3 regions of the Agrobacterium sp. DE0009 genome follow, and region 3 is predicted to be linked to each of the others. Evidence: predicted binding sites of a transcription regulator. Region 3 holds the regulator's gene; each other region holds the start of a gene.
What was found. Region 3 encodes LexA, which represses DNA repair genes until DNA is damaged. Its sites were predicted from a motif close to TGTTCNNNNTGTGTTCNG; they were not measured.
Positions count from the first base shown of each region.

Region 1: uvrA (excinuclease ABC subunit UvrA) is a predicted target of LexA. The motif match lies at 7,492-7,509, and genes of this name have one in related genera.
Region 2: FS804_RS18145 (helicase-related protein) is a predicted target of LexA. The motif match lies at 5,628-5,645, and genes of this name have one in related genera.

Region 1 covers NZ_VEIU01000001.1:394,554-404,987, reverse strand. The annotation lists gene FS804_RS02060 (D-alanyl-D-alanine carboxypeptidase family protein) at 1-1,097, shown strand, start outside; gene FS804_RS02055 (hypothetical protein) at 1,181-1,441, shown strand; gene gyrA (DNA gyrase subunit A) at 1,535-4,327, opposite strand; gene FS804_RS02045 (MarC family protein) at 4,543-5,172, shown strand; gene FS804_RS02040 (HPP family protein) at 5,302-6,450, shown strand; gene FS804_RS02035 (hypothetical protein) at 6,502-6,759, opposite strand; gene FS804_RS02030 (single-stranded DNA-binding protein) at 6,799-7,377, opposite strand; gene uvrA (excinuclease ABC subunit UvrA) at 7,640-10,434, shown strand, end outside.
Region 2 covers NZ_VEIU01000005.1:154,888-165,321, forward strand. The annotation lists gene lptE (LPS assembly lipoprotein LptE) at 1-282, shown strand, start outside; gene holA (DNA polymerase III subunit delta) at 294-1,331, shown strand; gene fdxA (ferredoxin FdxA) at 1,399-1,737, opposite strand; gene FS804_RS18140 (RNA-binding S4 domain-containing protein) at 1,896-2,312, opposite strand; gene FS804_RS18145 (helicase-related protein) at 2,317-5,400, opposite strand; gene FS804_RS18155 (ubiquinone biosynthesis hydroxylase) at 5,845-7,089, opposite strand; gene tesB (acyl-CoA thioesterase II) at 7,146-8,030, shown strand; gene FS804_RS18165 (P-II family nitrogen regulator) at 8,242-8,592, shown strand; gene FS804_RS18170 (ammonium transporter) at 8,622-9,971, shown strand; gene FS804_RS18175 (DNA translocase FtsK) at 10,188-10,434, shown strand, end outside.
Region 3 covers NZ_VEIU01000001.1:549,066-559,499, forward strand. The annotation lists gene purU (formyltetrahydrofolate deformylase) at 1-728, shown strand, start outside; gene lexA (transcriptional repressor LexA) at 954-1,676, shown strand; gene FS804_RS02820 (glutathione S-transferase family protein) at 1,941-2,618, shown strand; gene FS804_RS02825 (ComEC/Rec2 family competence protein) at 2,638-5,100, opposite strand; gene gltA (citrate synthase) at 5,363-6,652, shown strand; gene FS804_RS02835 (amino acid ABC transporter ATP-binding protein) at 6,726-7,460, opposite strand; gene FS804_RS02840 (amino acid ABC transporter permease) at 7,438-8,097, opposite strand; gene FS804_RS02845 (amino acid ABC transporter permease) at 8,094-8,765, opposite strand; gene FS804_RS02850 (transporter substrate-binding domain-containing protein) at 8,843-9,628, opposite strand; gene FS804_RS02855 (GntR family transcriptional regulator) at 9,635-10,345, opposite strand.

The DNA.
Region 1 (10,434 bases), 150 kb from region 3:
CACTCGTCACCCGCTCCGCCAACGACATGGCGACCGCGCTTGGCGAATATCTCGGCGGTTCCGAGGATCGTTTTGCCCGGATGATGACCGCAAAGGCCCGTGCACTCGGCATGACCCGCACGACCTATCGCAACGCCAACGGCCTGCCTAATACAGCGCAGATGACGACGGCGCGCGACCAGGCCCGTCTCGGCATCGCTCTTCGCCAGCATTTCCCGCAATATTACGGCTATTTCTCCACCCGTACCTTCAACTTCGGCAAGCAGGTTATCGGCAATCATAACCGCCTCGTCGGAACCGTGAAGGGCGTGGACGGCATCAAGACGGGTTACACCCGCGCAGCCGGCAGCAATCTTGCCACATCCGCACAGCTCGATGGCCGGTCGATTGTGGCTGTTGTGCTTGGTGGACGGTCCAGTGCCGCCCGTGATGCCACGATGCGCAAGCTTGTGGCCACCTATCTGCCGCAGGCATCGCGCGGCGGCAACAGCAACCTCATTGCGCAGACCCGCTCCGCACCGGTCGAAGAGCCTGTTGCAGTTGCAGCAGCCGTTCCTTCCGTGGCCGTTGCTGCAACGGATGCCGGCCTGCCGCATGCGGGCCCGGTTCCGCAGACCCGTTACGAAGAAGCGCCCGTTAGCGCCTTTGCTGGTTCCGCTTCCAACCCGGCCGTCAAGGCCATGGAAGCCGCCACCTGGCAGAAGGGCAAGGACCCGATCGTTCGCGCACCGGCTGCTCCCGACCGCAATCTGATCACCAATTCGACGAAGGTCGACAATATCGTCACCGCATCGACGGCAGCATCTGCTTCCACAGCCCCTTCCGTCTCACCACGGGCAGAGGCGCCCCAGGGTGGCTGGGTGATCCAGATTGGCGCATCGCCGGACGAGAACTCCGCACGCGGCCTGTTGCAGAACGCACAGGAAAAAGGCGGCGCGGCCCTGCGCTCCGCAAAACCCTTCACGGTCGCCTATAGCAAGGACGGCTCCCAGATCTACCGCGCCCGTTTCGGCGGCTTCGACGGCCAGAACGCCGCGGTAAATGCATGTAATGCATTGAAAAAGAAAGGCGTCAGCTGCTGGGCGTCACTCCAGTAACAGACGTTTCCGCAGGCGGTGCTTTATTGTCGAGACATCGCCTGTCTCCTCGAATTGTGTAATGAGTAGCGAGGCTTTCCAAGATGGCAGTCAACGAGAATTATTCGGACATTGCGTCTGGCAACGGGCATGGCAGCCTTTCGGTTCTGCATCCCATTCACGAAGCGGCAATGCGTATCGCCGATCTCGGTCTTAATCGTTCCAAGGCAAAAACGCGCGATCTCGTGGCGCTGCTTCTGTCGCATGGCGCCCGTGCGTGGCGCTCGAACCAGCCGGAAGCAAACATTCACCTTCATGTCGCGAGCCGTTCGGGCCGTGCTCCAGTCCATATCCGGATCCGCTGAGAAAGATCGCGTCTTATCCATACAAAGAAAACCCCGCGGAGCCTGAGCGCCGCGGGGTTTTTCTTGACCGGTTACAGGGGATGGCGAGGCGGCTTACGCCTCGCTCTCCGGTGCCTCAGGTGCATCCGGCGGCGTGTCGGCTAGATCGTCGCCATTACCGGTTTCCACCTCATCGTCGCCCTCGGGCTCGTTGATGCGCTCTACCGAAACCACCTTCTCATCCTTGGCGGTCGAGAAGATCGTCACGCCCTTGGTGGCGCGGCTGGCAATGCGGATGCCGTTGACCGGCACGCGGATCAGCTGACCGCCATCCGAGACCAGCATGATCTGGTCGCCCTCTTCCACCGGGAAGGCGGCAACGAGTTCGCCGATTTCGTTGGTCTTCGCGGTATCGGTGGCGCGGATGCCCTTGCCGCCTCGGCCCGAGGTGCGGAAATCATACGAAGAAGACCGCTTGCCGAAGCCCTTCACGGAAACCGTCAGCACGAATTCTTCACGTGCCTTCAGTTCCTGATAGCGCTCTTCGCTGAGTTCGCCCTCTTCCGTCACGTCCTCGCCAACAAGTGCGATGTCTTCTTCATCGACACCGGCAGCGCGCCGCTCGGCGGCCGAACGCTTGAGGTAGGCCGCACGCTCCCACGGTTCAGCTTCAACGTGCCCAACGATGGTCATGGAGATGATGCGGTCGCCTTCAGCCATGTTGATACCGCGCACGCCAACCGAGTTGCGGCCGGCAAAGACGCGCACATCGTCCACGGGGAAACGGATGCACTGGCCAAGCGCAGTCGTCAGCAACACGTCGTCACGGTCGGTACAGGTTTCGACGGAGAGGATTTCATCGCCCTCCTCGTCCAGCTTCATGGCGATCTTGCCGTTGCGGTTGACCTGTACGAAATCACCGAGCTTGTTACGGCGAACAGTGCCGCGCGTCGTCGAGAACATCACGTCGAGCGTTTCCCAGGTCGTTTCGTCCTCGGGCAACGGCATGATGGTGGTGATGCGCTCGCCAGGTTCCAGTGGCAGCATGTTGATAAGGGCCTTGCCCTTCGACTGCGGTGTGCCGATCGGCAGACGCCAGACCTTTTCCTTGTAGACGATACCACGCGAGGAGAAGAAAAGGACAGGCGTATGGGTATTGGCAACGAACAGACGGTTGACGAAATCCTCGTCGCGCGTTGCCATGCCGGAGCGCCCTTTGCCGCCGCGACGCTGTGCACGATAGGTCGTCAGCGGCACGCGCTTGATGTAACCGAGATGCGAAACGGTGACGACCATGTCTTCGCGGGCGATGAGGTCTTCATCGTCCATATCAGGACCGCCTTCGACGATCTCGGAGCGACGCGGCGTACCGAACTCGTCACGAACGGCGGTCAGCTCATCCTTGACGATCTGCATGATGCGCAGGCGCGATGACAGGATTTCCAGATACTCGCTGATCTCAGCCCCGATCTTGTTCAGCTCGTCGCCGATTTCATCGCGGCCGAGCGCCGTAAGACGTGCGAGGCGCAATTCGAGAATGGCGCGCGCCTGTTCCTCGGAGAGATTGTAAGTCCCGTCTTCGTTGATGCGATGGCGCGGGTCATCGATGAGGCGGATCAGGCTTTCCACATCCTGTGCAGGCCAGCGACGGGTCATCAGTTCTTCTCGGGCCGACGCCGGATCGGGAGCATGGCGGATGACGCGGATGACCTCATCGATATTGGCGACGGAAATCGCCAGACCGACCAACACATGCGCGCGCTCGCGCGCCTTGCGCAGCAGGTATTTCGTGCGACGGCTCACGACGTCTTCGCGGAAGGAGACAAAAGCACGCAACATGTCGAGCAGCGTCATCTGCTCGGGCTTGCCGCCGTTCAGTGCCACCATGTTGCAGCCAAACGAGGTCTGCAGCGGCGTGTAGCGGTAAAGCTGGTTCAGGATGACATCCGCATTGGCGTCGCGCTTGAGTTCGATGACGACGCGGTAACCCTGGCGGTCGGATTCGTCGCGCAGGTCGGAAATGCCCTCGATGCGCTTTTCCTTGACCAGTTCAGCCATTTTTTCGATCATCGACGCCTTGTTCACCTGATAGGGAACTTCGGTGATGATGATCTGCTCGCGGTCGCCACGCATCGGCTCGATCGTGGCGCGGCCACGCATGATGACCGAGCCGCGGCCCGTCTCGTAGGCCGAGCGGATGCCGGAACGGCCCATGATCAGCGCACCGGTCGGAAAATCCGGGCCAGGAATGATCTGCATCAGTTCCGGCAACTCGATCGCAGGATTGTCGATCAGGGCGATACAGCCGTCGATAACTTCGGACAGGTTGTGCGGCGGGATGTTCGTCGCCATACCGACCGCGATGCCGCCTGCCCCGTTGACCAGCAGGTTTGGGAACTTGGCCGGAATGACCACGGGCTCCTGCAGCGTGCCGTCATAGTTGTCGCGGAAATCGACCGTTTCCTTGTCGAGATCATCAAGCAGCGCATGCGCGGCCTTATCGAGACGGCATTCGGTGTAACGTTCGGCCGCCGGCGGATCGCCGTCGATGGAGCCGAAGTTGCCCTGCCCGTCGATCAGCGGCAGGCGCAGCGACCAATCCTGCGCCATACGCGCCAGCGCATCATAAATCGCCGAATTGCCGTGCGGATGGAATTTACCCATCACGTCACCGGTGACGCGAGCGCATTTGACGTATTTCTTGTTCCAGTCGATGCCGAGTTCGGACATGCCGTAAAGGATACGGCGATGAACCGGCTTCAGGCCGTCTCGCACATCGGGAAGCGCGCGGGAAACGATGACGCTCATGGCGTAATCGAGATACGACCGCTGCATTTCCTCCATGATGGAAATCGGTTCAATGCCTGGCGGAAGCTTTCCGCCGCCGGGGGGGCTCTGGTCAGTCAAAACGGATCACATTCTCTGTTAAGAATCGGATGGATTTTTATAGCGGAAACAGGAAGGTTAAGCCAATTTCCCGGCAAGTTTTGAACAGGCTTTTGCGTCATTTGCAAGACAAACGCCGGTTTTCACGATTTCACCGCCCAAATGCGCGGCCGTCCCTTTTAAAGTGCGGGCGAGTTGCGTAGGGTCCGGCATAAAAACAAGACAGCGGGGAAAGAATGGCCAGCAGCGAAACCCTAATCAATGCGCTCACCACACTTCTGGTGACGCTCGATCCGCCGGGCCTCGCTCCCGTTTTCCTGGCGCTTACGACAGGCATGAACCGAAGCCAGCGCAGTCAGGTAGCGTTGCGCGGCTCCATCATCGCTTTCGGCATCCTTGCGGTCTTCGCTGTCTTCGGGCTTGCGATCCTCAACCTGCTTGGCATTTCGCTCGGCTCCTTCCGCATCGCCGGCGGCCTTCTGCTGTTCTGGATCGCCTTCGAGATGATTTTTGAAAAGCGTCAGGAAAGGAAGGAAAAGACGTCCGAAATAGCCATCACCAAGGATCATCTGCATAATCTTGCGGTCTTTCCGCTGGCACTGCCGTTAATCGCCGGACCGGGCGCCATCTCCGCGACGGTGCTGCTTGCGGGCTCGATGAACACGACCTTCGAGATGGTGGTACTCATCCTGATCCTCGCCTTCGCCATGGGCCTCGTTTACGCCGCACTGATCGTGGCGGAACGCATGGACCGGTTTCTCGGCAATACGGGCCGCGCGATCCTCACGCGACTTCTTGGCGTGCTGCTGGCGGCGCTGTCGGTGCAATTCGTGGTCGACGGGATCAAATCCGCCTTTGCGTTCTGATTTGTCGCCCACTGGGATGGGCGCATCATAATTCCCATCGATATCAGGGAGAGAAAAAATCCTGCCTTTAAATCCGGCCGTCGCTTCGTTTAAAGACAGGTAACGTTTCCGGATTCGAAAGTTCTTCTCATGCGTTCAATGCTGCGCCGCCTCATCCCGGATGCCGCACCTGTCAGCAACAGGGAAAGGCTACGCTCTGCAATAGGCGCCTTCGTCGGCATTCTCCTCACCGGCCTTCTGGGAAGTCTCGCCCTGCGTTTCGATCCTACCTTGCCCGCCATGATCGCACCGATGGGCGCGTCTGCCGTGCTTCTGTTCGCGGTGCCCTCGAGCCCGCTGGCGCAGCCCTGGTCGATCCTCTGCGGTAACCTCGTTTCGGCGTTTGTTGGTGTGAGCGTGGCCCTGCTCGTTCCGGATCCATTTCTTGCCAGCGCGCTCGCAATCAGCCTTGCGATCGCTGCCATGATGGCGCTGCGGTGCCTGCATCCGCCAAGCGGTGCCGTCGCTCTCACCGCCGTCCTCGGCGGCCCTGCCGTCCACAGTCTCGGTTATGGTTTCCTGCTCTGGCCCGTTGCCGGAAACTCGCTCATCCTTCTCGCTTTTGCGCTCCTCTACAACAACGCGACCGGCCGCGCCTATCCGCATGGTCTCAAGCTTGGCAAAGCGGCGCACGGCACCACGGATCCCACGCCCATTCAGAAAATCGGCTTTTCCTCAACCGATCTTGATGAGGTGCTGAAAGAATATGACGAGGTCCTCGATATCGACCGCGATGCGCTGGAGACCATCCTGCGCAAGACTGAACTACGCTCCTACCGCCGCCGCGCGCTGCATCTCGATTGTGCGAGCGTCATGTCACGGGATGTCATCGGCGTCGCACCCGATGACAGCCTTCGCCACGCCCAGGGACTGATGCACAGCCACCACTTCAAGGCGCTGCCGGTCACCAACGACAAAGCAGAAATCGTCGGTATCGTCACCCAGACGGACTTCCTGGAAAAGGCCAGCTGGAGAAATGGCCGTCCCGCCATCGGCTTCCTCCAGCGCCTGCGCCTCATCCTGTCAGGCGCAAGTGCGCCGAACGACACGGTCAAGGACATCATGACCTCGCCTGTGAAAACCGTACGGCCGGAAACGCCCATCGAGGAAGCCATCATCCGTTTCGCGGAAGAAGGGTTGCACTATCTGCCCGTGGCGGACGCCCGCGGCAAGATGGTCGGCATCGTGTCGCAATCCGATGTTATGGTCGCGATGTTGGCGGACAAGGTGGCGGCTTAGTTTGGCCTCACCAGGCACTTACGCCGAAAAAGAGACCGACAAAGATGGATGTCAGCGTCTTGCTTTCAGGAGCCGCTGCCACAACGTGCCACCAAAGAACCGTCCCAGCACAACGAAATAGGCTATCATCAGGCCAAAGGCGACAAAAGCAGGCGTACCGTTCAGGGAAAACCCCTCCGGTGTTCGCCCGCCCGCAACGGTTGCGACAAGAAATCCCGCCGCAAAAAACGCCGTCCAGAAATCAAGGAAAAACGCAAGAATAATGCGCCAGGTGGCGGGCTGTTTCGGTTGCACCGTGTCGTCACTCAAGCTCGCCTCCTGTCATGCACATATTCATCCGGCGTCAGATCAAAACGGGATGTCGTCGTCCATATCGTTGGAGAAGCCGCCCGAAGGCTGGCTGCTGCCGCGGGAAGAACCGCCGCGAGAAGAGGACTGCTGGTCGTAACCGCCGCCGTAACCCGAGCCGCCGCCACTGCCGTAATCGTTGCCGCCACCGAAGTCGCCGCCGCCACTGCGGCCGCTGCCTTCGCCGCGACCATCGAGCATGGTCAGCGTCGAGTTGAAGCCCTGAAGAACCACTTCCGTGGAATAACGGTCGTTACCGGTCTGGTCCTGCCATTTGCGGGTCTGCAACTGACCTTCGATGTAGAGCTTTGCGCCCTTCTTGACGTATTGCTCGACGACTTTGCACAGGCCTTCGTTGAACACCACGACCGTGTGCCACTCGGTCTTTTCCTTGCGCTCACCGCTGTTGCGGTCGCGCCAGGTTTCCGACGTAGCAATACGCAGATTGGCGATCGGGCGGCCATCCTGCGTGCGGCGGATTTCGGGATCGGCGCCCACGTTTCCGATCAGAATTACCTTGTTTACGCTACCAGCCATCTCGTCATCCTGTCCGCCGGCCTTCATGACCGGCAATTGCATTTCAAAAAAATCGCCACACAATAGCCGCCACGGCCCGCAAAGGGCACCGCAAGCATGGAACTATCCACAACGAATAATCTTAAGCTGCGGTAGCGGAGATTGTCGCTTGCAATTCGTTCCTTTTTTGTTCTATTGAATCGCAGATTTCGAGTCAAGCTTTCCGAAAAGCTTCGGCCGATTGGGATTAGACCTCGACACATCCGGCTGCGTCACTACATAAGGACACGCCGCCCTCAAGCTTTCTTTTTGTCCGAGCCTTGTCATGAGTGAACTGAAGACGATTTCCATCCGTGGCGCCCGCGAGCATAACCTCAAGGGCATCGATCTGGATTTGCCACGCAACAAGCTGATCGTCATGACCGGCCTCTCCGGCTCGGGCAAGTCGTCGCTTGCTTTCGATACCATCTATGCCGAGGGCCAGCGCCGTTATGTCGAGAGCCTTTCAGCCTATGCGCGCCAGTTCCTGGAGATGATGCAGAAGCCCGACGTGGACCAGATTGACGGTCTGTCACCGGCGATCTCCATCGAGCAGAAGACCACCTCGCGTAACCCGCGCTCGACGGTGGGTACGGTCACCGAGATTTACGACTACATGCGCCTGCTCTTTGCGCGCGTCGGTGTGCCCTATTCGCCCGCGACGGGCCTGCCGATCGAAAGCCAGACGGTCAGCCAGATGGTCGACCGCATCCTCGCTTTCGACGAAGGCACGCGTCTTTATATCCTCGCCCCGATCGTGCGCGGCCGCAAGGGCGAGTACAAGAAGGAACTTGCCGAGCTGATGAAGAAGGGCTTCCAGCGCGTCAAGGTGGACGGCCAGTTCTACGAGATCGCCGACGTTCCAGCCCTCGACAAGAAATACAAGCACGACATCGACGTGGTGGTTGACCGTGCTGTTGTGCGCCCGGATATGGCCGCACGTCTTGCCGACAGTCTTGAGACCTGCTTGAAGCTCGCGGACGGCCTGGCGATCGCCGAATTCGCCGACAAACCGCTGCCTGCAGAAGAAACCGCCGCCGGTGGTTCCGCCAATAAATCTCTCAATGAGACCCACGAGCGCGTGCTGTTTTCGGAAAAATTCGCATGCCCCGTTTCCGGCTTCACCATTCCGGAAATCGAACCGCGGCTGTTTTCCTTCAACAATCCCTTCGGCGCCTGCCCCAGCTGCGATGGCCTCGGCTCGCAGCAGAAGGTGGATGAAAACCTGATCGTGCCGGAGCCAGCCCGCACGCTGCGCGATGGCGCGATTGCACCATGGGCGAAGTCTTCCTCGCCCTATTATAACCAGACGCTGGAAGCACTCGGTAAAGCTTTCGGCTTCAAGCTGTCGAGCAAGTGGTCCGATCTCTCCAGGGAGGCGCAGCACGCCATCCTGCAGGGCACGGATGACAAGATCGAGTTCAATTATCAGGACGGCGCCCGCTCCTACAAGACGGTGAAGAACTTTGAAGGCATCGTGCCTAATCTGGAGCGTCGCTGGAAAGAGACCGACAGCGCCTGGGCGCGTGAGGAAATCGAGCGTTACATGTCGGCAGCCGCCTGCCCGGCCTGCGCCGGATATCGCCTGAAACCGGAAGCGCTCGCCGTCAAGATCAACAAGCTCCATATCGGTGAAGTCACCGAAATGTCGATCCGCACCGCGCGCGACTGGTTCGAGGTGCTACCGGAAAGCCTGAACGCCAAGCAGAATGAAATCGCCGTCCGTATCCTCAAGGAAATCCGCGAGCGCCTGCGCTTCCTTAACGATGTCGGGCTGGATTATCTCAGCCTGTCGCGCAATTCCGGCACGCTCTCTGGCGGCGAGAGCCAGCGCATCCGTCTTGCATCGCAGATCGGCTCAGGCCTCACCGGCGTTCTCTATGTCCTCGACGAGCCCTCGATCGGTCTCCATCAGCGCGACAATGCCCGCTTGCTCGATACGCTCAAACATCTGCGCGATATTGGCAATACGGTGATCGTGGTCGAACATGACGAGGATGCCATTTTGACGGCGGACTATGTGGTCGATATCGGCCCGGCCGCCGGCATCCACGGTGGCCAGGTTATCGCCGAAGGCACGCCGCAGGAGGTGATGGCCAATCCGAAATCACTGACCGGCAAATATCTCTCCGGCGAACTCGGCGTCGCGGTTCCCGCGCAGCGCCGCAAACCCAAGAAGGGCCGCGAGATCAAGGTTGTCGGCGCACGCGGCAATAATCTGAAGAATGTCACTGCTGCGGTGCCTTTGGGTGTCTTTACCGCCGTAACCGGCGTTTCGGGCGGCGGCAAATCCACCTTCCTGATCGAAACGCTCTATAAATCGGCGGCGCGTCGAGTCATGGGTGCGCGCGAAATCCCGGCGGAACATGACCGTATCGATGGTTTCGAATTCATCGACAAGGTGATCGATATCGATCAGTCACCCATTGGCCGGACGCCGCGCTCGAACCCCGCCACCTATACCGGCGCCTTTACGCCGATCCGAGACTGGTTTGCGGGCCTGCCGGAAGCGAAGGCGCGTGGTTACGCACCCGGCCGCTTCTCCTTCAACGTCAAGGGTGGCCGTTGCGAAGCCTGCCAGGGCGACGGTGTCATCAAGATCGAAATGCACTTCCTGCCTGATGTCTATGTCACCTGCGATGTCTGCCACGGCAAGCGCTATAACCGCGAAACGCTTGACGTAACCTTCAAGGGCAAATCCATCGCCGACGTTCTGGATATGACGGTTGAAGAAGGCGTGGAATTCTTCGCCGCCGTGCCGGCCGTCCGCGACAAGCTGCAATCGCTCTTCGATGTTGGTCTTGGTTACATCAAGGTCGGCCAGCAGGCCAATACGCTTTCCGGCGGCGAAGCGCAGCGCGTCAAGCTTGCCAAGGAACTGTCGAAGCGTTCCACGGGCCGCACGCTCTACATACTCGACGAGCCGACGACCGGCCTGCACTTCCACGACGTCAACAAGCTGCTCGAGATGCTGCATGCGCTGGTGGAACAGGGCAATTCCGTGGTCGTGATCGAACACAATCTCGAAGTCATCAAGACGGCCGACTGGATCATCGATATCGGCCCCGAAGGCGGCACGGG
Region 2 (10,434 bases), on a different contig from region 3:
GCCAGCTCGACCGAAGTGCAGAATTACGACCTGACGACGCGCACAAACAACAATTACGACGGGCCGTACCCCGGTCGTGTCGTGATGGCCGGTCAATATGTGCTGACGCGCGTATCCGACGGTCAAATTCTGCGTTCAGCGCGCCGCAGCGTCACCGCGCAGGTGGATCTGCCACAGCAGGAATTCGCCAAGATCAGGGCGATCCGCGACGCTGAGAACCGTGCGGCCCGCGAGCTGGCCGAGATCATCCGCACCGATGTCGCCGCCACGCTCGGCCGCTGAGAGCGGCGGCCGTGGCGGAGATAAAGTCCCATGAATTCGAGCGCTTCGCCGAGAATCCGGCGGAGCGCTTTCGCGTTTTCGTCCTCTACGGGCCGGATCGCGGTCTTGTTTCGGAGCGGGCAGGCGTCATCGCCAAAAAGACGGGTATCGATCCCGACGATGCTTTTGCGTCACTGAAACTGACTGCATCCGATCTGCAGGGCGACCCGGGGCGTCTGCTGGATGAGGTGAACGCCATTGGTCTTTTCGGCGGCGAAAAACTCGTCTGGGTCAAGGGCGCATCAGCCGAAAAGGCGCTCGTGGATGCCCTCCAGATCCTGGCGGAGACGCCACCGGAATCGAGCTTCCTGATCATCGAAGCAGGTGACGTGAAAAAGGGTACCGGCCTGCGCAAGATCGCCGAGCCGGCACGCTCGATTGCCGCGATCCCGTGTTACGCCGATGACGCCCGCTCGCTGAATGCGCTGATCGATCAGGAACTCTCCGCAGATCATCTGCGCATCGCACCCGCTGCCCGACAGAGGCTGATCGAGCAACTCGGCGGCGACCGTATCGCGTCGCGCAATGAAATCCGCAAGCTTGCCCTCTATTGCCGTGGTGCCGAGGTGATCGAAGAGGATGACGTGATGGCCATTATCGGCGATGCCAGCACGGTTTCCGCCGACGACGCCGTGGATGCCATCCTCAAGGGCGACAGGAACGCCTTTTTTCACGCCACCCAGAAGATCATTTCCTCAAAAACGCCGATCTTCCTCGTGCTGCAGGGGTGCCTCAAGCAATTTCAGCTGCTCGATCAGATGCGTGCAGAGATGGATGAGAAAAAGCAGCAGGCCGGGCAGGTCATGCAGACACTCGGGCGTCATATCCATTTCCGCCGGAAACCGGTCATCGAAAGAGCGCTGCGCACATGGCAGCCAGCGGCGATCGCCCGCGAGATGAACCGGTTGCAGGCAGCCATCCTGCAAAGCCGTCAGCGGCAAAGCCTGGAGGAAAGCGTGGCGCTTCTGACCCTGCTGTCCACCACGCTGCAATCCGGCCGCGGCGGATAAACGAAAGCCCTCGTGAAGGTACAACGAGGGCTTTTGAATTTGTGAAAGAGGATGATGCGATCTCGGATCAATCGCCTTTGCCAGGCTCGGCGGAGAAATAGAGCTCCAGCTTGCCTTCGACACCGTCCATTTCCTTGGCTTCCGGCATCGGATCACGCTTCACCGTGATATTTGGCCAGATGGCCGCATATTCGGCATTGAGCTTCAGCCACTTGTCGAGACCCGGCTCCGTATCGGGCTTGATAGCCTCGGCAGGACATTCCGGTTCGCACACACCGCAATCGATGCACTCATCGGGATTGATGGCGAGGAAATTTTCGCCCTCGTAAAAGCAGTCGACAGGGCAGACCTCAACGCAATCGGTGTATTTGCAGCGGATGCAATTGTCGGTCACGACATATGTCATGATGAACTCCAGAATATGCAGGCCGGGTCTTTGGGCTTCGGAACACAAGCCGTCGCCCGGAATTCAGACAGGGCAATTTCGCAAGTGACGTAATGCCTTTGCTTGCAGATAGCAAGGATAAACAATTCTGAAAAACGGGTGCGGCTTGGAGGTTTATTCTAATCTTCGCTGCCGTCACTGTCCGACAGAAACCTGTCGAGCGCACGGCGCTCTTTTTTGGTGGGGCGTCCGCTGCCGGGCAGGCGCATCGCCTGTTCAAGCGGCGTCAGCCTGTCGGAAGGCGGTCGAGCCGGTGTCTGGTCGTCGTAGAGAAGCCTTGCTTCCTCATAGGGGCCGCGGCGCGTTCCGCCGGCTTTGACGATCAGCACCCTGTCCATTCGCTCGAAGCTGATTTCCAACCTGTCGCCGGCCTTCAGTATGTGGCTCGGCTGGCGCATGGGGGAGCCGTTGACCTTCACATGCCCAGACTGGATGTAGTTCTGGGCCAGTGACCGAGATTTCGCCATGCGGGCAAAGAACAGCCACTTGTCGAGACGCTGACGCGCGCTTTCCAGTGGCTGCTCGTTGCTACCCATGGACTTACTTCTTCAGCTGCTCCTTGAGAGCAGCGAGCTTTGCAAAAGGTGAGTCCGGATCGAGCGGCTTTTCCTTGCGCGGCGGCTTGGCTTCGAAACGCTGCTGACCCTGAGGCTTTCCACTACGGTCATTGCGCTCCGGACGATCCTTACGCTCGCCACGATCGTGACGGTCGTTGTTGCGGTTGTTGCCACGGTCCGGCCGACCACCATCACGCTTGCGCTCGCCATCGCCATTGCGATTGGCCGCCTCGCGATTGCCGCCATCGCGGTTATCGCGACGGCCTTCGCCACGACGCTCGCCTTGCTCGCGAGCGCCCTCGCCACGGCCTTGACCGCGGTTGCCGGGACGGCGGTTGTCACCGCGCTGATTGTCGTTACGACCACCTGGACGCCACAGAAGAACCGGCTTGGGCTCGGCGGCCTCTGCCCCTTCCGGGGCAGCTTCGGCGGCGACGACCTCCGGGCTGACAGCCTCAGCAACAGGTGCCTCGGCGGCGGCTTCGCCTTCCGCAACGGCTTCGGATTGTGACGCCTGCTCTTCTGACGCCGTCTCTTCCTGCTCGCCTTCTGCGCCTTCCTCTTCAACCACCGCCGCGTCTGCAGCAGCAGGAGCCGGCGTGCCGGCATGGCTGGCGAGGAACGCCTGGGCCTCTTCCGCCGTCACCTGATCCGCGCGGTAGCCAAGGCCCTTCAGGATTTCTTCCATATCATCGAGCGTCGCGCCCAGAATGGAAAGCATCGCGGTGGTGGTCGTGAAACGGCGACCATCATAGGCGCCTTCAGGACGCGGCTGCTGGCCAGGCTTCCACTGCAGCAGCGGGCGGATGAGATCGGCCAGGCGCTCGAGAATGTCGATGCGCACGGCGCGCTTGCCGAGGAAGCGGAACCCGGCGAGCTTGTAGAACATGCGCTCGAAGCTTGCATCCGTGACAACGGACGTGCGGCCGGCTGCGAGAACCGGAATGAGGTCGCCATACCCGGGCTTGCCGAGACCGTCGTTTTTCAGTGCCCAGAGCAGCGTCACAAGCTCCGCCGGGGCGGGCTTCAGAAGCGCTGGCAGGAACACATGATAGGCACCGAAACGCACACCGTAGCGGCGCATGGAGGCGCGCGCATCCTGATCGAGCGACTTGACGTCGTCAGCGACATCACGGCGGAACAGCACACCCAGATTTTCGACCAGCTGGAACGCCAGGCCCTTCGCGAGACCTTGGAGGTCCTCGGCACGGGAAATATCGTCCAGCGGCTTCAGCACGGTGGCAATCTGGTGATTGACGAAACGCTCGACCCGCGCCAGCGCGTGATCGCGGGCGTTGCCGCTCAGCTGGTCGTCAGCCAGCAGGATCACCCGCGGCTTCATGATATTGTCGCCGGACGAAAGGCGGGCCACCGGCTCGCCCAACCAGCGAACCAGACCATCGGAGCTCAAAGCAAGATCGCCATTTCCACTGGCGTGCAGACGCGCGGCCCGCGCCTCGTATTCGAGAGCGAGCGCCTTTTGGGCAGCACCTTGCACGGCCTTCTGATCCGGCCCTTCCATTCCCGGCACCGGCGTGAACCGGAACCCGGCCAATTGGCCGACGTGATGACCTTCTACGAAGACATCACCATTTACACTGATTTCAGCTTCAAGCATCGCATTCTCTCTCAGGCGCCTCATGAGCACAGATGTCCTGCGATCAACAAAGCGTTTCGTCAACCTTTCATGTAGCGCATCGGACAATCGATCCTCGATTTCCCGAGTCTTTTCTTGCCAGTGTGTCGGATCGGCAAGCCATCCTGGGCGGTTCGATACATAAGTCCATGTTCTGATCTGCGCAATCCTTGCAGACAAGGTATCGATTTCACCATCCGTGCGGTCGGCGCGGCGCACTTGCTCGGCCATGAAATCCTCGTTCACCGTCCCGCGTTTGACGAGGTCGAAATAGAGCGTGGAGATCAGATCGGCATGCTGTGCGGGCGCGATGCGGCGATAATCGGGCAGCGCGCAGGCCTCCCAGAGTTTTTCCACCCGGGCATCCGTTGTCGTCACATCGATGATCTCAGGGTAGCGGGAGAGATATTCGAGCGCCTGTTGGTCGATCGCTGGCAGGGCGCGTGAAAGGCCCTGTATCGACGGTGCGGCATCAAGGCTGGCGCGCAGATTGGCGATGGATGAAAAATCGAAATTCTTCGTCCGCCATTGCAGCACCTTCACCGAATCGAACTGATGGCTTTCGATCCGCTCCACAAGCTCGTCATCGAACGGGTCGACGCGACCCGTCACGCCGAAGGTGCCATCGCGAAGATGACGGCCGGCACGGCCCGCAATCTGCCCGATTTCACCCGGGTTGAGATTACGGAACTGGTAGCCGTCGAATTTTCGGTCCTGCGCGAAAGCGACGTGGTCGACATCGAGATTGAGGCCCATGCCGATGGCATCCGTCGCCACCAAATATTCGACATCGCCGGCCTGGTAGAGGCCCACCTGGGCATTGCGCGTGCGCGGCGACAACGCCCCCAGCACGACAGCCGCACCACCGCGCTGGCGACGCACCAGTTCGGCGATGGCGTAGACCTCATCGGCGGAGAAAGCCACGATTGCGGTGCGCTGCGGCAGGCGCGTAATCTTCTTCTGGCCGGCATAAAAAAGCTGCGATAGACGCGGCCGCTCGACCACCGTTATGCCGGGCAGCAGCTTTTCAAGAATGGGGCGCATCGTGCCCGCCCCCAGAAGCAGCGTTTCTTCACGCCCGCGAAGATGCAATACCCGGTCGGTGAAAATGTGCCCGCGCTCAAGATCGCCGGCCAGTTGCACCTCGTCGATCGCGACGAAGGCGGCCGTCGTCTCGCGCGGCATGGCTTCCACGGTGCAGACCGAATATTTGGCTTTGGGCGGTGCGATTTTTTCTTCGCCGGTTATCAGCGCCACATTTGGCGCACCGACCTTCTCGACAAGGCGCGTATAGACCTCGCGCGCCAGCAGACGCAGCGGCAGGCCAATGACACCGCTGCCGTGTGCGACCATCCGCTCAATGGCGTAATGGGTCTTGCCGGTATTGGTGGGGCCGAGAACGGCCGTGACACCGCGGCCGCTCAGGATCATGGGGCGAAAATTCAACGTACTATCCGCGAATCGACTTCAATTGCTTGTCGCGCCCCTTCCATTTCAGATGCAGGCCGAACCCACCACACATGGCAACGCCTGCGGACAAAGGCAATAGCGCTTCTCCGCAAACTGTTCCGGCAGAATGACTGCGGCGAATTTCATGTGCATATTCAGCATGTTGAAGGCACAAAAAGAATCCGGCAAATCGGCAATCGATTTGGTAACGGAACAGTCTGCGAACGAATCGAATACGAATCGCAGACTCCTGCCGATTCAGCTTTTGTTCTCCGCAACATCTGGGTCCCGGTCACACAACTCATACAAGATTATGAATCCAGGTAAGTCTTTGGCCGGATTCAGCTTTGTAAGCGCGCACCAGAACAGAATCGGCTGTCAAGCATCAAGGTCGATATAGCGCCTCACGCTATCGACAACCATTGATCAAAGCGCCTCGCCGGCGAGCAGGCGCGGTCCATTGGCGCCCGTGGTGCCGGCGGCTTGATCGATGAAATAGGATTTCAGACCCGGCAGACGGTCCACGACCCCCAGGCCAAAATCCCTTATGATACGGATAGGTCCGATATCGTTGGAGAAAAGCCGGTTCAGCACGTCGGTCGTCACGCCCATCCGCAACGTGTCAAAGCGGCGCCAGGACTGGTAACGCTCCAGAACGTTGAGAGAGCCGATATCAAGCCCGAGGCGGTCGGCTTCGACCACCGTCTCGGCAAGAGCCGCCACATCCTTGAAACCAAGATTGAGGCCCTGACCCGAGATCGGGTGGATGCCGTGGGCGGCATCGCCCGCAAGTGCAATGCGTGGCGCAACGAATGAACGCGCCAGCGTAAGCCCGAGCGGGAAGGCGCGCCGTGGTCCGACGGGACGGATGGGGCCAAGCTTGTGGCCGAACCGTCGCTCCAGTTCCTCTTCGAAGACCAGATCGTCGGAAGCGACCAGCCTGTCCGCATCGGCCGTGCGTTCGGTCCATACCAGCGAAGACCGGTTGCCCTTCAGGGGTAGAATGGCGAAGGGTCCGGATGGCAGGAAATGCTCCTCGGCGCAGCCCTCGTGCGACCGCTCGTGCTCAACGGTCGTCACGATGCCCGACTGGTCATAGGCCCAGTGCACGGTCTTGATCCCAGCCATATCCCGAAGAGCCGAGCGGACACCGTCGCAGGCAACGAGCAATCGCGCATCAAGCGAGGAGCCATCGGAAAGGCTGATCGCTGTCGATTGCGGACCGGCAGTAAAGCCGGAGACGCTGAGACCATGGCGAATTTCAATGCCCAGACGCTCACACAGGCCGCGCAATGCGCCGACGAGCGCGACGTTAGGAACCATGTGGGCGAACGGCCTCCCCTCCTCTACGGCCCCATCAAAGGTCAGAAAGACGGGGCGTACAGGATCGGCGGTTTTCGAATCGGTCACGATCATCCTGTTGATCGGCTGCGCTTCCGTTTCGATGTCGCTCCAGATTCCGAAGACCTCGAGCATACGCGTGGCCGCTGCAATGATCGCCGAGGCGCGCACGTCCTTCTTCCAGACCTCCTCGGGAGCAGCCTCGACAACCTGCACCTGAAGGTGCGGCGCCGCCTGCTTGATGGCGACAGCGACGGAAAGACCGACATATCCGCCACCTGCAACCACAACGTCCAGCATCGCGCTTCTCCTCAAATCTTGTGCACGCATCATCTGGGCACTATAGACCATGTGACGTCTTCCTACAGCCGGAGCAGGCCGAAAAAATGTCGCATCCCTTGCAATCGTCAGACCCGATGGCAAATCTTATCGCCACGCTCGATCTCGAAAAGCTGGAGGAGAACCTCTACCGGGGCGAAAGCCCGCAGATCGGCTGGCAACGGGTTTTTGGCGGCCAGGTGATTGCGCAGGCCCTGATCGCCGCGCAGAGAACCGTGGATGACGACCGCTTCGTGCACTCGTTGCACGCTTATTTTATGCGCCCCGGTGACCCGGTGGTGCCAATCGTCTATCAGGTGGAGCGCATCCGCGACGGCGCCAGTTTCTGCACCCGCCGGGTAGTGGCGATCCAGCACGGCAAGGCAATTTTTTCCATGTCGGCGTCGTTTCAGATATTCGAGGACGGCTTTACCCATCAGATGCGGATGCCGGATGTGACGCCGCCTGAAAAACTGATGAGCGAGGAACAGATGCAGGCGGCCTTCCTCGCAAAGGCGCCCGCTTCGATCCGCAACTACTGGAGCAACAAGCGGCCGATCGAGATCAGGCCTGTCTCGCTGACCCACTATATCTCCAAGGAAAAGCTGGAGCCACAGCAGGATATCTGGGTCCGCGCCGTTGGAACCGTGCCGGACGATCCGCGCCTGCAATCCGCCATTCTCGCTTATCTCTCTGACATGACCCTGCTCGACACCTCGCTTTATGCCCACGGGACGACCATCTTCGACCCGTCCATTCAGGTAGCGAGTCTCGACCATGCCATGTGGTTCCACCGCCCTTGCCGGCTCGACGACTGGCTGCTTTACACACAGGATAGCCCGAGCGCATCCGGCGCCAGGGGGCTCACCCGTGGCAATATTTTCACCAGAGAAGGCGAACTGATCGCCTCTGTCGCGCAGGAGGGTTTGATCCGCAAAAGGGCAAATGATTAAATAATGCGCTTTTTGGAAAAATCGCACATTTTATAGACGCTTTTTTGGGCGACAAATGCACCTTTTTCAGACGCCCGACACATAAACATTACATTTCAATAAGTTAGATACACACTCAAAACTGGCACGCCCTTTGAATGTATGTCCGCAGTCGCTGTTACTGATCTGCCAGCGGCAGGAGGTTCGGCTCCGCGCCGAGGACAAACAAAGGATGGGAAACCAGATGAAAATTGTGATGGCCATTATCAAGCCGTTCAAGCTGGATGAAGTGCGTGAAGCGCTCACTGGCGTCGGCATCCAGGGCCTGACCGTGACCGAGGTGAAGGGTTACGGGCGCCAGAAGGGACATACCGAGATTTATCGCGGCACGGAATATGCGGTGAGCTTCCTTCCCAAGCTGAAGATCGAGATCGCAGTTCCATCCGACGTGGTCGACAAGGCCGTTGAGGCGATCGCATCTGCGGCTAAGACCGGGCAGATCGGTGACGGCAAGATCTTTGTCTACTCTATCGAACAGGCCGTGCGCATCCGTACCGGCGAAACCAACACAGAAGCGCTTTGAAGCACGGCTGACAGGGGAGTTTTCCAAACATGCTACTCAACAAGTTTTTGACGCTCGGCAAGCTGGGCGCCGCAGCGACGGCCCTGATGGCACCGGCCATCGCCTTTGCCCAGGATGCAGCGCCGGCAGTGGCCGCGGCCGCTCCCGTTCCGGAAAAAGCCGATACCGCATTCATGTACGTCGCGACCATCCTCGTGCTGTTCATGATCCTTCCGGGTCTGGCCCTTTTTTACGGCGGCCTCGTCCGCACCAAGAACATGCTCTCCGTCCTGATGCAGTGCACGGTCATCACGGCCGTCATGATGCTCGTATGGGTCATCTACGGTTACTCCTTCGCCTTCGGCGGCGGCACCGGCCCCTATTTTGGCGGTTTCGGCAAGCTGTTCCTGAATGGCGTTACGCTTGACAGCACCTCGGCAACCTTCTCCCAGGGCGTCGTGATCTACGAATACACCTTCATCGCCTTCCAGATGACCTTTGCGGCGATTACGCCTGCCCTGATCATCGGCGCTTTCGCGGAACGCGTGAAGTTCTCGGCAGTCATTCTTTTCACCATCCTGTGGGCCACCTTCGTTTATTTCCCGGTCGCACATATGGTGTGGGACGCAAACGGCCTGATCTTCGGCATGGGCGCTCTCGACTTCGCTGGCGGCACGGTCGTTCACATCAACGCCGGTATCGCCGGTCTGATCGGCGCGATCATGGTCGGCAAGCGTACTGGCTTCGGCAAGGACATGATGGCTCCCCACTCCATGACGCTGACGCTGGTTGGCGCAGCCATGCTGTGGTTCGGCTGGTTCGGTTTCAACGCCGGCTCCAACCTGGAAGCATCCGGCGGTGCGGTTCTCGCAACCATGAACACCTTCCTCGCCACCGCAGCAGCAATCGTTTCCTGGTCGCTGGTTGAAAGCTTCACCCGCGGCAAGGCCTCCATGCTGGGTGCCGCTTCGGGCATGATCGCCGGCCTCGTTGCCGTCACGCCGGCTGCAGGCTCTGTGGGTCCGATGGGCGCCATCGTTCTCGGCCTTATTGTCTCGCCGATCTGCTACTTCTTCGTCTCCGTTGTGAAGAACAAGTTCGGTTACGACGACACCGCTGACGTCTTCGGCGTCCACGGTATCGGCGGCATCATCGGCGCACTCGGCACCGGCATCTTCACCTCGCCTCTGCTCGGCGGCACTGGCAAGCCTGAATTCTCCATCGCCTCGCAGGTCTGGACGCAGTTCGTTGCCGTCGCCATCACCATCGTCTGGTGCGCCATCGTCTCCGCGATCCTTTACAAGATCGTTGACGTGATTGTCGGGCTGCGTGTTCCCGTCGAAGCCGAGCGCGAAGGTCTCGACCTTGCGACCCACGGCGAAGCCGCTTACCACTCCTGATATCGGGAAAAGGGGTTCTCCATCCCCTTACCCAAAAGAAGGCCCGCTTCGGCGGGCCTTTTTCTTTGTCGTAAATCCGGAGGCCGCCGCAAAAAGGCGCATGGTTAACACGACATTAACCAGCAACCGGTTAGCTTTCCCTGTCAATCCGGGATTCGGTCACCAGCCGATCTTGCCGAAACCAGAAAAAGCGACGGGTTCAGGGACATGGGCAGAATGCATTCTCCGACATTCGATGGTCGTCACACACGCTTCGTGTTGACGGCGTTTTTCGTGCGTCAGATCATGGCTCTCGCCGGTTTTGCTCTTTTGGCGACGATTGCGCTTGGCATTGCCGCACTCGCCACATGGAATGTGGCTGATCCGAGCCTGTCCTATGCCACCGGCAACCAGCCCACCAATCTTCTGGGTTACAGCGGCGCGATCTTTGCCGATATCGTGATGCAATTCTTCGGGCTTTCCG
Region 3 (10,434 bases):
AAACGGGCATGTTTTTCATGCGTGTCGCCTTCTCCATGGCCGGCGACGAGGCAGGCTTTCGCAATGGACTTGCCGAGGAGATCGATCGCTTCGCTCTCGACGCCACGCTGCGTCCAGCAGGTGCGCCGCGCAAGCTGCTGCTGCTCGTTTCCCGCTTCGACCACTGCCTCGGCGATCTTCTCTATCGCCACCGCATCGGCGAATTGAATGCCGAGATCGTCGGCATCGTCGGCAACCACCCCCGCGAGGCCCTGAACCTCACGCTGATGGGCGGGATAAAGTACCATCACCTGCCGGTGACAAAAGACAACAAGGCCGAACAGGAAACGCGCATCAAGGACATCATCGAAGAAACGGGCACCGACCTCGTCGTTCTTGCCCGCTACATGCAGATCCTGTCGGACAACTTCTCCGAATACTTATCCGGGCGCTGCATCAACATTCACCACTCCTTCCTGCCGGGTTTCAAGGGCGCAAAGCCCTATCACCAAGCCCATGAGAGGGGCGTCAAAATGATCGGTGCAACGGCCCATTACGTCACCCGCGATCTCGATGAAGGGCCGATCATCTGCCAGGACGTCGAGCCGGTCAGCCATGCCGATACACCGGATGAGCTGGTCCGCAAGGGACGCGACATCGAGCGACGCGTGCTGGCCCGGGCGGTTTCATGGCACCTTGAGGACCGGGTGCTTCTCAATAAGAACAAGACGGTCGTTTTCGCGCGATAGCACAGCCCGATCTACACCCTGACCTGAAACGCGGAACAAATGGGACGCGTCGGGGCCCCGCCTGGGAACGACTTCTGGAGCTTTGGTTACCTCCAATTTGCAAAATGTAAATCCGAGCGAAGCTTAACCAGATTTTAGGGGATTGCGGAACACATATGGAACATATAGTGTTCGTTCTGTATTTGTTTCGCGACTCCAACGACGATTCTCAAGGGTGTTTTCCTCATGCTCACGCGCAAACAGCAGGAATTGCTTCTCTTCATTCATGAGCGAATGAAAGAGTCCGGCGTGCCGCCCTCCTTCGATGAAATGAAGGATGCACTCGATCTTGCTTCCAAATCCGGCATCCACCGGCTGATCACGGCGCTCGAAGAGCGCGGGTTTATTCGCCGGCTACCCAACAGGGCTCGAGCGCTCGAAGTCATCAAGCTTCCGGAGGCCTATACGCCGGGCGCAAGGCCGCAGCGCGGCTTCTCACCGAGCGTTATCGAAGGCAGTCTCGGCAAACCGAAAACGCCGGAGCCGCCCCCTGCTCCCAAGGCACCCGCAAATGACATTGCAGGTGCGGCGACCGTACCTGTCATGGGCCGGATCGCTGCCGGTGTGCCGATCTCGGCCATTCAGAACAATACGCATGACGTGGCCGTTCCAGTGGACATGCTAGGCTCAGGCGAACATTACGCGCTTGAGGTCAAGGGCGATTCGATGATCGAGGCCGGCATCTTCGATGGCGATACGGTCATCATCCGCAATGGAAATACGGCCAATCCGGGCGATATCGTTGTGGCGCTGGTGGATGATGAAGAAGCCACGCTGAAGCGGTTCCGCCGCAAGGGTGCATCCATCGCGCTGGAAGCGGCGAACCCGGCCTACGAGACCCGCATTTTTGGGCCTGATCGGGTGAAAATTCAGGGCAAGCTGGTGGGGCTTATCCGGCGCTATCATTGATGCCGCCGTCGGTCTGGATAAAACCGGATCGATTGGCAAGACATATCTAGCCTTCAAGATGAATGGCGCGTCATTCCGGTGGATTGATGCGCTTTTTTCTTTTGAAGGCATGAAGGTGCTTTTGAAAGGGTCAAGGCGGGTTTGACACGAATTCGGCCTGGATGTCGTTCACCCATCAACGGGCTTTATGAGTGCGATGGATTCTTTGCGATATTCGCCGCAACGTCGCTGGTATAAAACTGCGACACAGTCAGGAGACACGCCATGTATGATCTTTATATCGCAAACAAGAACTACTCCTCCTGGTCGCTGCGGCCATGGGTGTTGATGCGCACGCTCGGTATTGCCTTTGAAGAGAAACTCGTTCCCTTTGGCGAAGGCGTCTCATTTTCCACCTTTTCTCCCACCGGCAAGGTCCCCTGCCTCGTCGATGAGGGTGTGACGGTCTGGGAATCGCTGGCGATCGCGGAATATCTCGCCGAGCGTCATCAAGGGGTCTGGGCAAGCGACAAGCAGGCCAGAGCCTGGTCGCGTTCGGCGGCAAGCGAAATGCATGCGGGATTTTCGTCGCTGCGCAATCTCTACCCCATGTCGGTCGGCATTCGTGTCACGCCAAAGCGTGGTGATGCCGGGCTGGCAGCTGATATCAAGCGTATCGATGTTTTGTGGAGCGAAGGCCTTTCGACCTTCGGTGGTCCTTATCTCGCCGGCCAGAAGTTCACGGCAGTGGATGCCTTCTTCTGCCCCGTGGCATTCCGTTTCCAGACTTATGGTGCGGATCTATCCCCCGCAGCAAAGGCCTATTGCGATCGCCTGCTCGCCCTGCCCGCCATGCGCGAATGGTATGAGGCAGGCCTGAAAGAAATGTGGCGGGACCCAGCGCATGAAGACGAAATCGCCAGCATCGGTCAGTTGACTGCGGATCTGCGCGCGAAGGCTTGAGACGATTTGCCGGCGGCAATCATTGCGACGCCGCCAGCAGACGCGTGATCGTTTCCGGTAGCTCATGCTCGTAGCGACCAGATTTCCAATCGTAATACCGATGTTCGCTCCAAGACCGGTTCATGCCTGCGGTCGAAGCGCGCAGTTTTTCCACGACGCCCGGCTGATTGGCTGACGCGAAGTTGATCTCCACTGAACCAATGCGCCGCAAGATGTCTCGATTGAGAAGCAGCGCGCCTGAGCGGCACTGTGAAAACGAGGTTCTCTGGGAAACAATGACGACGTCGGCGATGTCACATGCCTTTCCAGCCAGACGCCCTTCCTCCAGCACGATGATCCATTCGCCGCTCTGTGCCTGCGCCACGCACCAGCGACCCCGCTTGCAGGTGAAAACGCCCGGCGTTCCCGCTTTCAGCGCAACCGCCATCTCGCGTGCGGCGGCTCGCAACTCCTCCTGCGACAGCTTTGCTTTTTTGGTAAACGTCTCTGGCCGGTCCCGCTGCAGAATAACCGGCGCCTGCGGTGTCTTGGCAAGCAGCAGCGCCCTCTGCCACTGGTCATAAATAAAGCCATGGGGTCGGGTTCTCGTGGTGTAAACCTTCTCATCGGCAAGAAGCGCCACCAGCGAGCCATCTTCATGAACGAGGAGATCCGGCAGATCGCGTTGAAATGTCGTTGCCGAGAGCCCGAAGGCAAGCAGCAGAGGCGGGATGCCCAAGAGCGCCAGGCGGGTGCGCAACAGGGTGAGCAGCAGAAAGCCGGCCGAGGCGATACCGATGAACCAGCCATGCGGGCGTCCGGTCGCTGCGCTTCCGCCCCAGGACGCAACTTCGTCCGCGACCTCGATGACCATCGCCATGCCATAGCCCATGACCTTCAGAAATGGCGCGTCGAGCCCGAACGGCATCAGCAGCATGGCGATCAGACCGAAGGGCATCACAATCAGCGACATCAGCGGCGTCGCGGCAAGATTGGCGAAAAGTCCATAGGTGGTGACACGTTGGAAATGTTCGGCGGAATAGATTGCCGTCGAAAGCCCGCCAATCAGCGACGTCGTGATGACGCCCGCCATCACAGCGCCTGCCATCTGCGCGACCGTGATCCAGCTGGGCTTTCTTCCCATATAAAGACGCTCGCGACCACTACGCCGGCGGCTCCAGGCGGCGTAGGCGGAAACAAGCGCGATTGTCGCCGCAAAAGACATCTGAAAGCTTGGCCCCATCACTTCGGAGGGCGAGAGCGCGAGAACAATGAGAGCGGAAAGCGCGACGTTTCTGAGGCTGAGCGACGGCTGGTCAAACAGCACCGCGACCAGCATGATCGACATCATCAGCCAGGCCCGTTCTGCTGAAACCGCGAAGCCGGAGATCAGATAGTAGCATAGCGTCATGACGAGCGCTGCGAAGGCGGATATCTTCTTGACTGGCCATCGCTGGGCAAAGGCCGGAAACAGGCTGAACCCCATCCTCATGCCGACAAAGAAGATGCCTGACGCCAGGGCCATGTTGAGCCCGGATATGGCGACGATATGGGCAAGCCCCGACACCCGCAACGCCTCCATTGTCTCCGGCGATATGGCCTGTCGCTCATCGGTGACGATGGATGCGGCGAAGGCACCCGCGTCGCCTCCGATCGTCGTGCGAATGCGCTCGGCGATGGCGGCGCGCAGGCGATAGAGCCACATGTCGGCCATCTCCAGCCAACCCTCAGCCCCAAGGTTCGCCATCGCCAACGGCTGGGGCGGCTGGTAAAAGAAGCCTGTCGCTCCGATACCGCGGAAATAGGATGAAAAGGCGAAATCGTTCAATCCCGGCAGAGCCGGTCCGGACGGCGGAGAGAGCCGCGCCTTGCCGCGAATGATCGCGCCTATCGGCATGGGTTCGCCGCCACCACGCGCGAGAAGCGACACCCTCCCCGGCGAACGCGTAAGTGATGGTGCTTCAGTGGAGTGGAGCTCGACGAGATATCGCCAGTCACCCCGCGCATCCACCTCACGCCGGACGACCTTCCCGGTAACCGTCGTGGTCACCGGCGTGTCCAGAAGGACAGTCGCGGCGCGGCGGGTTTCCAGTTCCGCAAAAAGCATGCCGAGCAACATCAGCGCGACAACGCTGCAAACCCTTGACCCGGCATCAAGGCGATATCTGGTTAGCAGCGCCAAGGGGGCCGCGACCAAAATCGCGATGATCAGAAGCGGCAAGGAAGGCGTGGTCCCAAGAGAAAACCACAGGATTGCCCCGCAGCCGATGAAGACGGGTACAAAGAGGAAATCGTGACCGAATGCGCGTTCTTCCGTCAGCCATGCGGCAAGTTTTTGAGTAACGGAAATGTTCCGCGCCGCCACATCAACCAAGGCCGGCACAACAGCGGTCGGCGCGGCGCCTGAGCGCCGCAGCGGCGCCAGGATATCCACCGTGCCGGGGGTATCTCCCTGCAGCGTTTTGACATATCCGAAATGCTCTTTTTCACCTTGACCAAGCATTCTGGGCCGCGCCCCTGCCGCACTGAAGACAGGTTTGCAGATGGACTGCCGGTATTGCAATGCTTTCCTTTAACTCTGCGTTGACCGAGATTGAATTGCTGCCAATCACAAGGCCAAAAGCAAGGCGTTCACCTTTGCCGCAATGCACAATTTGACCTTTGGATAGCTTGGCATCTGCGACAGGATCATATAGCTAATCGGTAGACGCTTAACCGCGGGGCGCATCCAAACGCCCCCACCCGCATGTTTTCGGAGGATCAGTATGACGGAAAAAAGCGCTACAGTGACACTTGGCGACAAACAGGTCGAACTCCCTGTCAGGGAAGGCACGATCGGGCCGAGCGTCGTCGATATCGCCACGCTGTATAAGAACACCGGCTCCTTCACCTACGACCCGGGTTTCACGTCGACAGCCTCCTGCGAATCCAAGATCACCTATATCGATGGTGACGAGGGCGTGCTGCTGCATCGCGGCTTCCCGATCGAGCAGCTGGCCGAACAGGGCGACTTCCTGGAAACCTGCTATCTGCTGCTGTACGGCGAACTGCCGACGGCTGCGCAGAAGAAGGACTTCGACACCCGCGTCACGCGCCACACCATGGTGCACGAGCAGATGAGCCGCTTTTTCACCGGCTACCGTCGCGATGCGCATCCGATGGCCGTCATGTGCGGCACGGTCGGCGCTCTCTCGGCTTTCTACCACGACTCGACCGACATCACCGATCCGCACCAGCGCATGGTCGCTTCCCTACGCATGATCGCCAAGATGCCGACGATCGCCGCCATGGCCTACAAGTATCATATCGGCCAGCCCTTCGTTTACCCGAAGAACGATCTGGATTACGCCTCCAACTTCCTGCACATGTGCTTTGCCGTACCGTGCGAGGACTACAAGGTCGATCCGGTTCTGGCACGCGCCATGGACCGCATTTTCATCCTGCATGCCGATCACGAGCAGAACGCCTCCACCTCCACGGTGCGTCTTGCCGGTTCTTCGGGCGCCAACCCGTTCGCCTGTATCGCGGCTGGCATCGCCTGCCTCTGGGGCCCGGCTCACGGCGGCGCCAATGAAGCGGCGCTCAACATGCTCAACGAAATCGGCACGGTTGACCGTATTCCGGAATATATCGCCCGCGCCAAGGACAAGAACGACCCGTTCCGCCTGATGGGCTTTGGCCACCGCGTCTACAAGAACTACGACCCGCGCGCCAAGATCATGCAGAAGACGATGTATGAGGTGCTGGAAGCCACCGGCAATTCCGACGATCCGATCATGCAGGTCGCGCTGGAACTGGAAAAGATTGCCCTTTCCGACCCTTACTTCGTCGAGAAGAAGCTTTACCCGAATGTCGACTTCTATTCCGGCATCACGCTGAAGGCGCTCGGCTTCCCCACGACCATGTTTACCGTTCTCTTCGCCCTTGCCCGCACCGTTGGCTGGATCGCGCAGTGGAACGAAATGATCGAAGATCCGCAGCAGCGTATCGGTCGTCCGCGCCAGCTCTACACGGGCGCCGGCAAGCGCGATTACGTTCCGGTTTCCAAGCGCTAAGCAGCGAAACCAACCAACAGCAAGGCCGGCAGGTTTTCACCGCCGGCCTTTTACTTGTTCGTCCTGATGGTTCTCAGTGGCGGGCGGCGACACCGAGAAACTGCTTGAGTTCAGGGGTCGCGGGATTGGAGAACACCTCTTCCGGCGGGCCGATTTCATGGACCCTGCCCTCGTGCATGAAGACGACGCGGGAGCAGACGTCACGCGCAAATTTCATTTCATGCGTTACCATCAACAACGTCATGCCTTCACTGGCCAGTTCACGCACCACCGCCAGCACCTCCGAGACCAACTCGGGATCGAGTGCCGAGGTGATCTCGTCGCATAGCAGGGCGATCGGCTGCATGGCGAGCGCGCGGGCAATGGCGACGCGCTGCTGCTGACCGCCTGATAGTTCATCGGGATAGGCATCGAATTTATGAGCCAGACCCACCCGCTCAAGCATCTTGCGGGCAACGGCTTCCGCTTCCGGTTTGGGTGTCTTCTTCACTACGGTCTGAGACAGCATGACGTTGCCGCCGACGGTCTGGTGCGGAAAGAGATTGAACTGCTGGAAGATCATGCCGACCTTCAGCCGCAGGGCTTTCAGATGCAGATCATCGTCGAGAAGCTGCGCGCCGGCGACCGATATGGAGCCAGCCGAGATCGTCTCCAGCCCGTTGATGCAGCGAAGCAGGGTCGACTTTCCTGATCCGCTCTTGCCGATGATGGCGATGACTTCACCCGGCTCCACATCGAGATTGATGCCCTTCAGAACCTCGTTGCTGCCATAGCTTTTACGGACTTCAGTGATTTCGATGAGCGACATTGAGCTTCCTTTCCAGGATCTGGCTGCTCTTCGACAGAGGCCAGCACAGCGCGAAATAGATGAGGGCGACGAGACCATAAACGGTGAAGGGCTGGAAGGTGGCGTTGGTGACCACGGTGCCCGCCTTGGACAGTTCGACAAAACCGATGATCGAGGTCACGGCCGTTCCCTTGATGACCTGCACGAAGAAACCGACGGTTGGCGGAATGGCGACCCGCATGGCCTGGGGCAGGATGACGTAACGCATCTGCTGCAGACGCCCCATGGCTAGGCTTGCCGAGGCCTCCCACTGTCCTTTGGCAACGGATTCGACGCAGCCGCGCCAGATTTCCGTGAGGAAGGCCGCCGCCCAGAGGATCAGAGTGAGGCCTGCCGCGAGCCAGGCGGGCACATCGATGCCGAACAGGCCGAGGCCAAAAAAGGCGATGAACAGCTGCATCAGAAGCGGTGTGCCCTGAAAAAGCTCGACGTAATAACGAGCGAAGGCCCGCATCGATTTTTTTCGGGAAATGCGCATGAAGAGCAGAAGCAGCGCCACCAGACCACCGCCGACGAAGGAGACGAGCGAGAGAAGCACGGTCCAGCGCGTGGCGAGCAGCAGGTTTCTGAGAATATCCCAGGTGGAGAATTCGATCATCGGACACTCCTGCGCGGAAAGATGACGTTGCCGCCGATGACCAGCACCTGCCGGAGAAGAATGGCGAGCACGAGATAGATGACGGTGGAAACCATGTAGGCCTCGAAGGCGCGGAAGGTACGTGACTGGATGAAGTTGGCCGCGAAGGTCAGGTCCTCGGCAGCGATCTGCGAGACGACCGACGATCCGAGCATGACGATCACCACCTGCGAGGAAAGCGCCGGCCAGATGCGTTGCAACGACGGCACCAGCACCACATGCCGGAAGGTTTCGAAACGGGTCATGGCAAGGCTTGCCCCGGCCTCGAACTGGCCCTTGGGCGTCGCCTGAATGCCCGCGCGTATGATCTCGCAGCTATAGGCGCCAAGATTGACCACCATGGCGATATTGGCCGCGCTCAGCTCCGACAATTGCAGGCCAAGCGATGGCAGGCCGAAAAAGATGAAAAACAATTGTATGAGAAACGGCGTATTGCGAATGAGCTCCACATAGGTCGCGACCGGCGGCCGCAGCCACTTTGGCCCGAGCGCACGCACCCAGGCGCAGAATATGCCAAGAGCGATGCCAAGAACGCCGCCGACGGCGATCAATTCCAGCGTGACGCCGATACCCTTGGCGATCTGCGGATAATAGTCGAGGAGCCATCCAAAATCGAACGTGTATTTCACCCGATGTATCCTTTCGGGGAAGACAAGGCGTGCGCCAGGCTGAATCGACCCGACCGGCGCAGCTTTGTCGCGGTTGGTCAGAGATCCTTCGGAAGATCGGTTTTCAGCCACTTCTGGGCGATGGTGTTCAGCGACCCATTGGTCTTTGCGGTGGCGATGATGCTGTTCACCTTTTCAAGAAGGGCCGGCTGTTCCTTGTTGAGGCCGATAAAGCAGGGCGAATTCTTGATCAGGAACTTCAGTTCGGGCCGCTTCGGCGTGTTCTTCGCGAGAATGGCGGCGGCGACGACGTTGCCGGTGGCGACTGCTTCAACCTGGCCGGCAAGGAAAGCGGAGATCGTGCCGTTGTTGTCTTCGTAGCGCTTGATGGTCGTATCGGCGGGTGCAATCTTGGTCAGTTCCAGATCCTCGACAGCGCCGCGGGTAACACCGACGGTCTTGCCGGCCAAATCTTCCGCCTTGGTAACGGCGACAGAGTCCGGCGCAAAGACGCCATTATAAAAGGGCGCATAGGCGGTGGAGAAGTCGATGACCTTTTCACGGTCCGGGTTCTTGCCGAGGCTCGAAATGACGAGGTCGACCTTGTTGGTCTGCAGATAGGGAACGCGGTTGGCGCTGGTGACCGGCACGAGTTCGACCTTTACGCCGAGCTTCTCGCCGATCAGATTGGCAACATCGATATCGTAGCCCTGGGGCGCCATGTCCGTGCCGACGCTGCCGAAGGGCGGAAAGTCCTGCGGGACGGCGACACGGATCGTGCCACGGGAGGTGATGTCACTGAGTGCATCGGCAAAAGCTACGGGCCCAAAACCGATCGTTGCGGAGATCGCGGCAATGGCAAGCAATGAACGTCTTGAAAACATGGGAGGTTACTCCTTGGGGCTTGGGGAAAGCGGTTGCAGTGAAAGGGAATTGCGCAGCTCGTAGAGCGGGTCCGGCCTGCGGGTGAGATCGAGACCTGTTTCAACCTCATCGAGATGGCGGATGGCGAGTTCGGCGGCGGCGTGAAAATCAGCCGCCTTCAGCGCCTCGAAAATGCGGCAGTGCCCGTCATGCGATTGCTGCGCATGGAAATCGGACTGGTAGAGCATGGAGATGAGAATGGTTCTGGCCGTGAGGTCACGCAGCACGTCGATGATGATCTCATTGCCCGCGATTTCCGCAATGCGAATGTGGAAATCGCCCATCAGGCAGGTCAGGCGCTGGCGATCGCCCTTGGCGATCGCTGCTTTCTCCTCATCCAGATGATCGGCGAGGATTTTGAGACCTTCGCCGCTGATGCCCGAAAGATTGCGTAACAGGCCATATTCGATGACCCGCCGCGCTTCATAGACTTTGATGGATTCTTCGGCAGAAGGCTCCACGACAAACCAGCCACGGCGCGGGCTGACAGTGACGATGCCGCGCGTTTCCAGCCGCATCATCGCCTCACGAATACGGGTGCGCGAGACGCTGAAGAGGCTGGCGAGCTGGTTCTCGCTGAGGCGCGTGCCCGGACGGATGCGCGCCGAAAGAATGCCTGAGATGATGGCGTCTTCTACCGCGCTCTGGGCGCTTTCGGATGTATGGCTATCTTGCATACAAGATTGAATGCAAGAGGTGTGCCAGACGTGGATCTAAGGGTTTTTAGACTTGGCGGAACGCTCGACTGCTGCGCCCGTGATCAGAT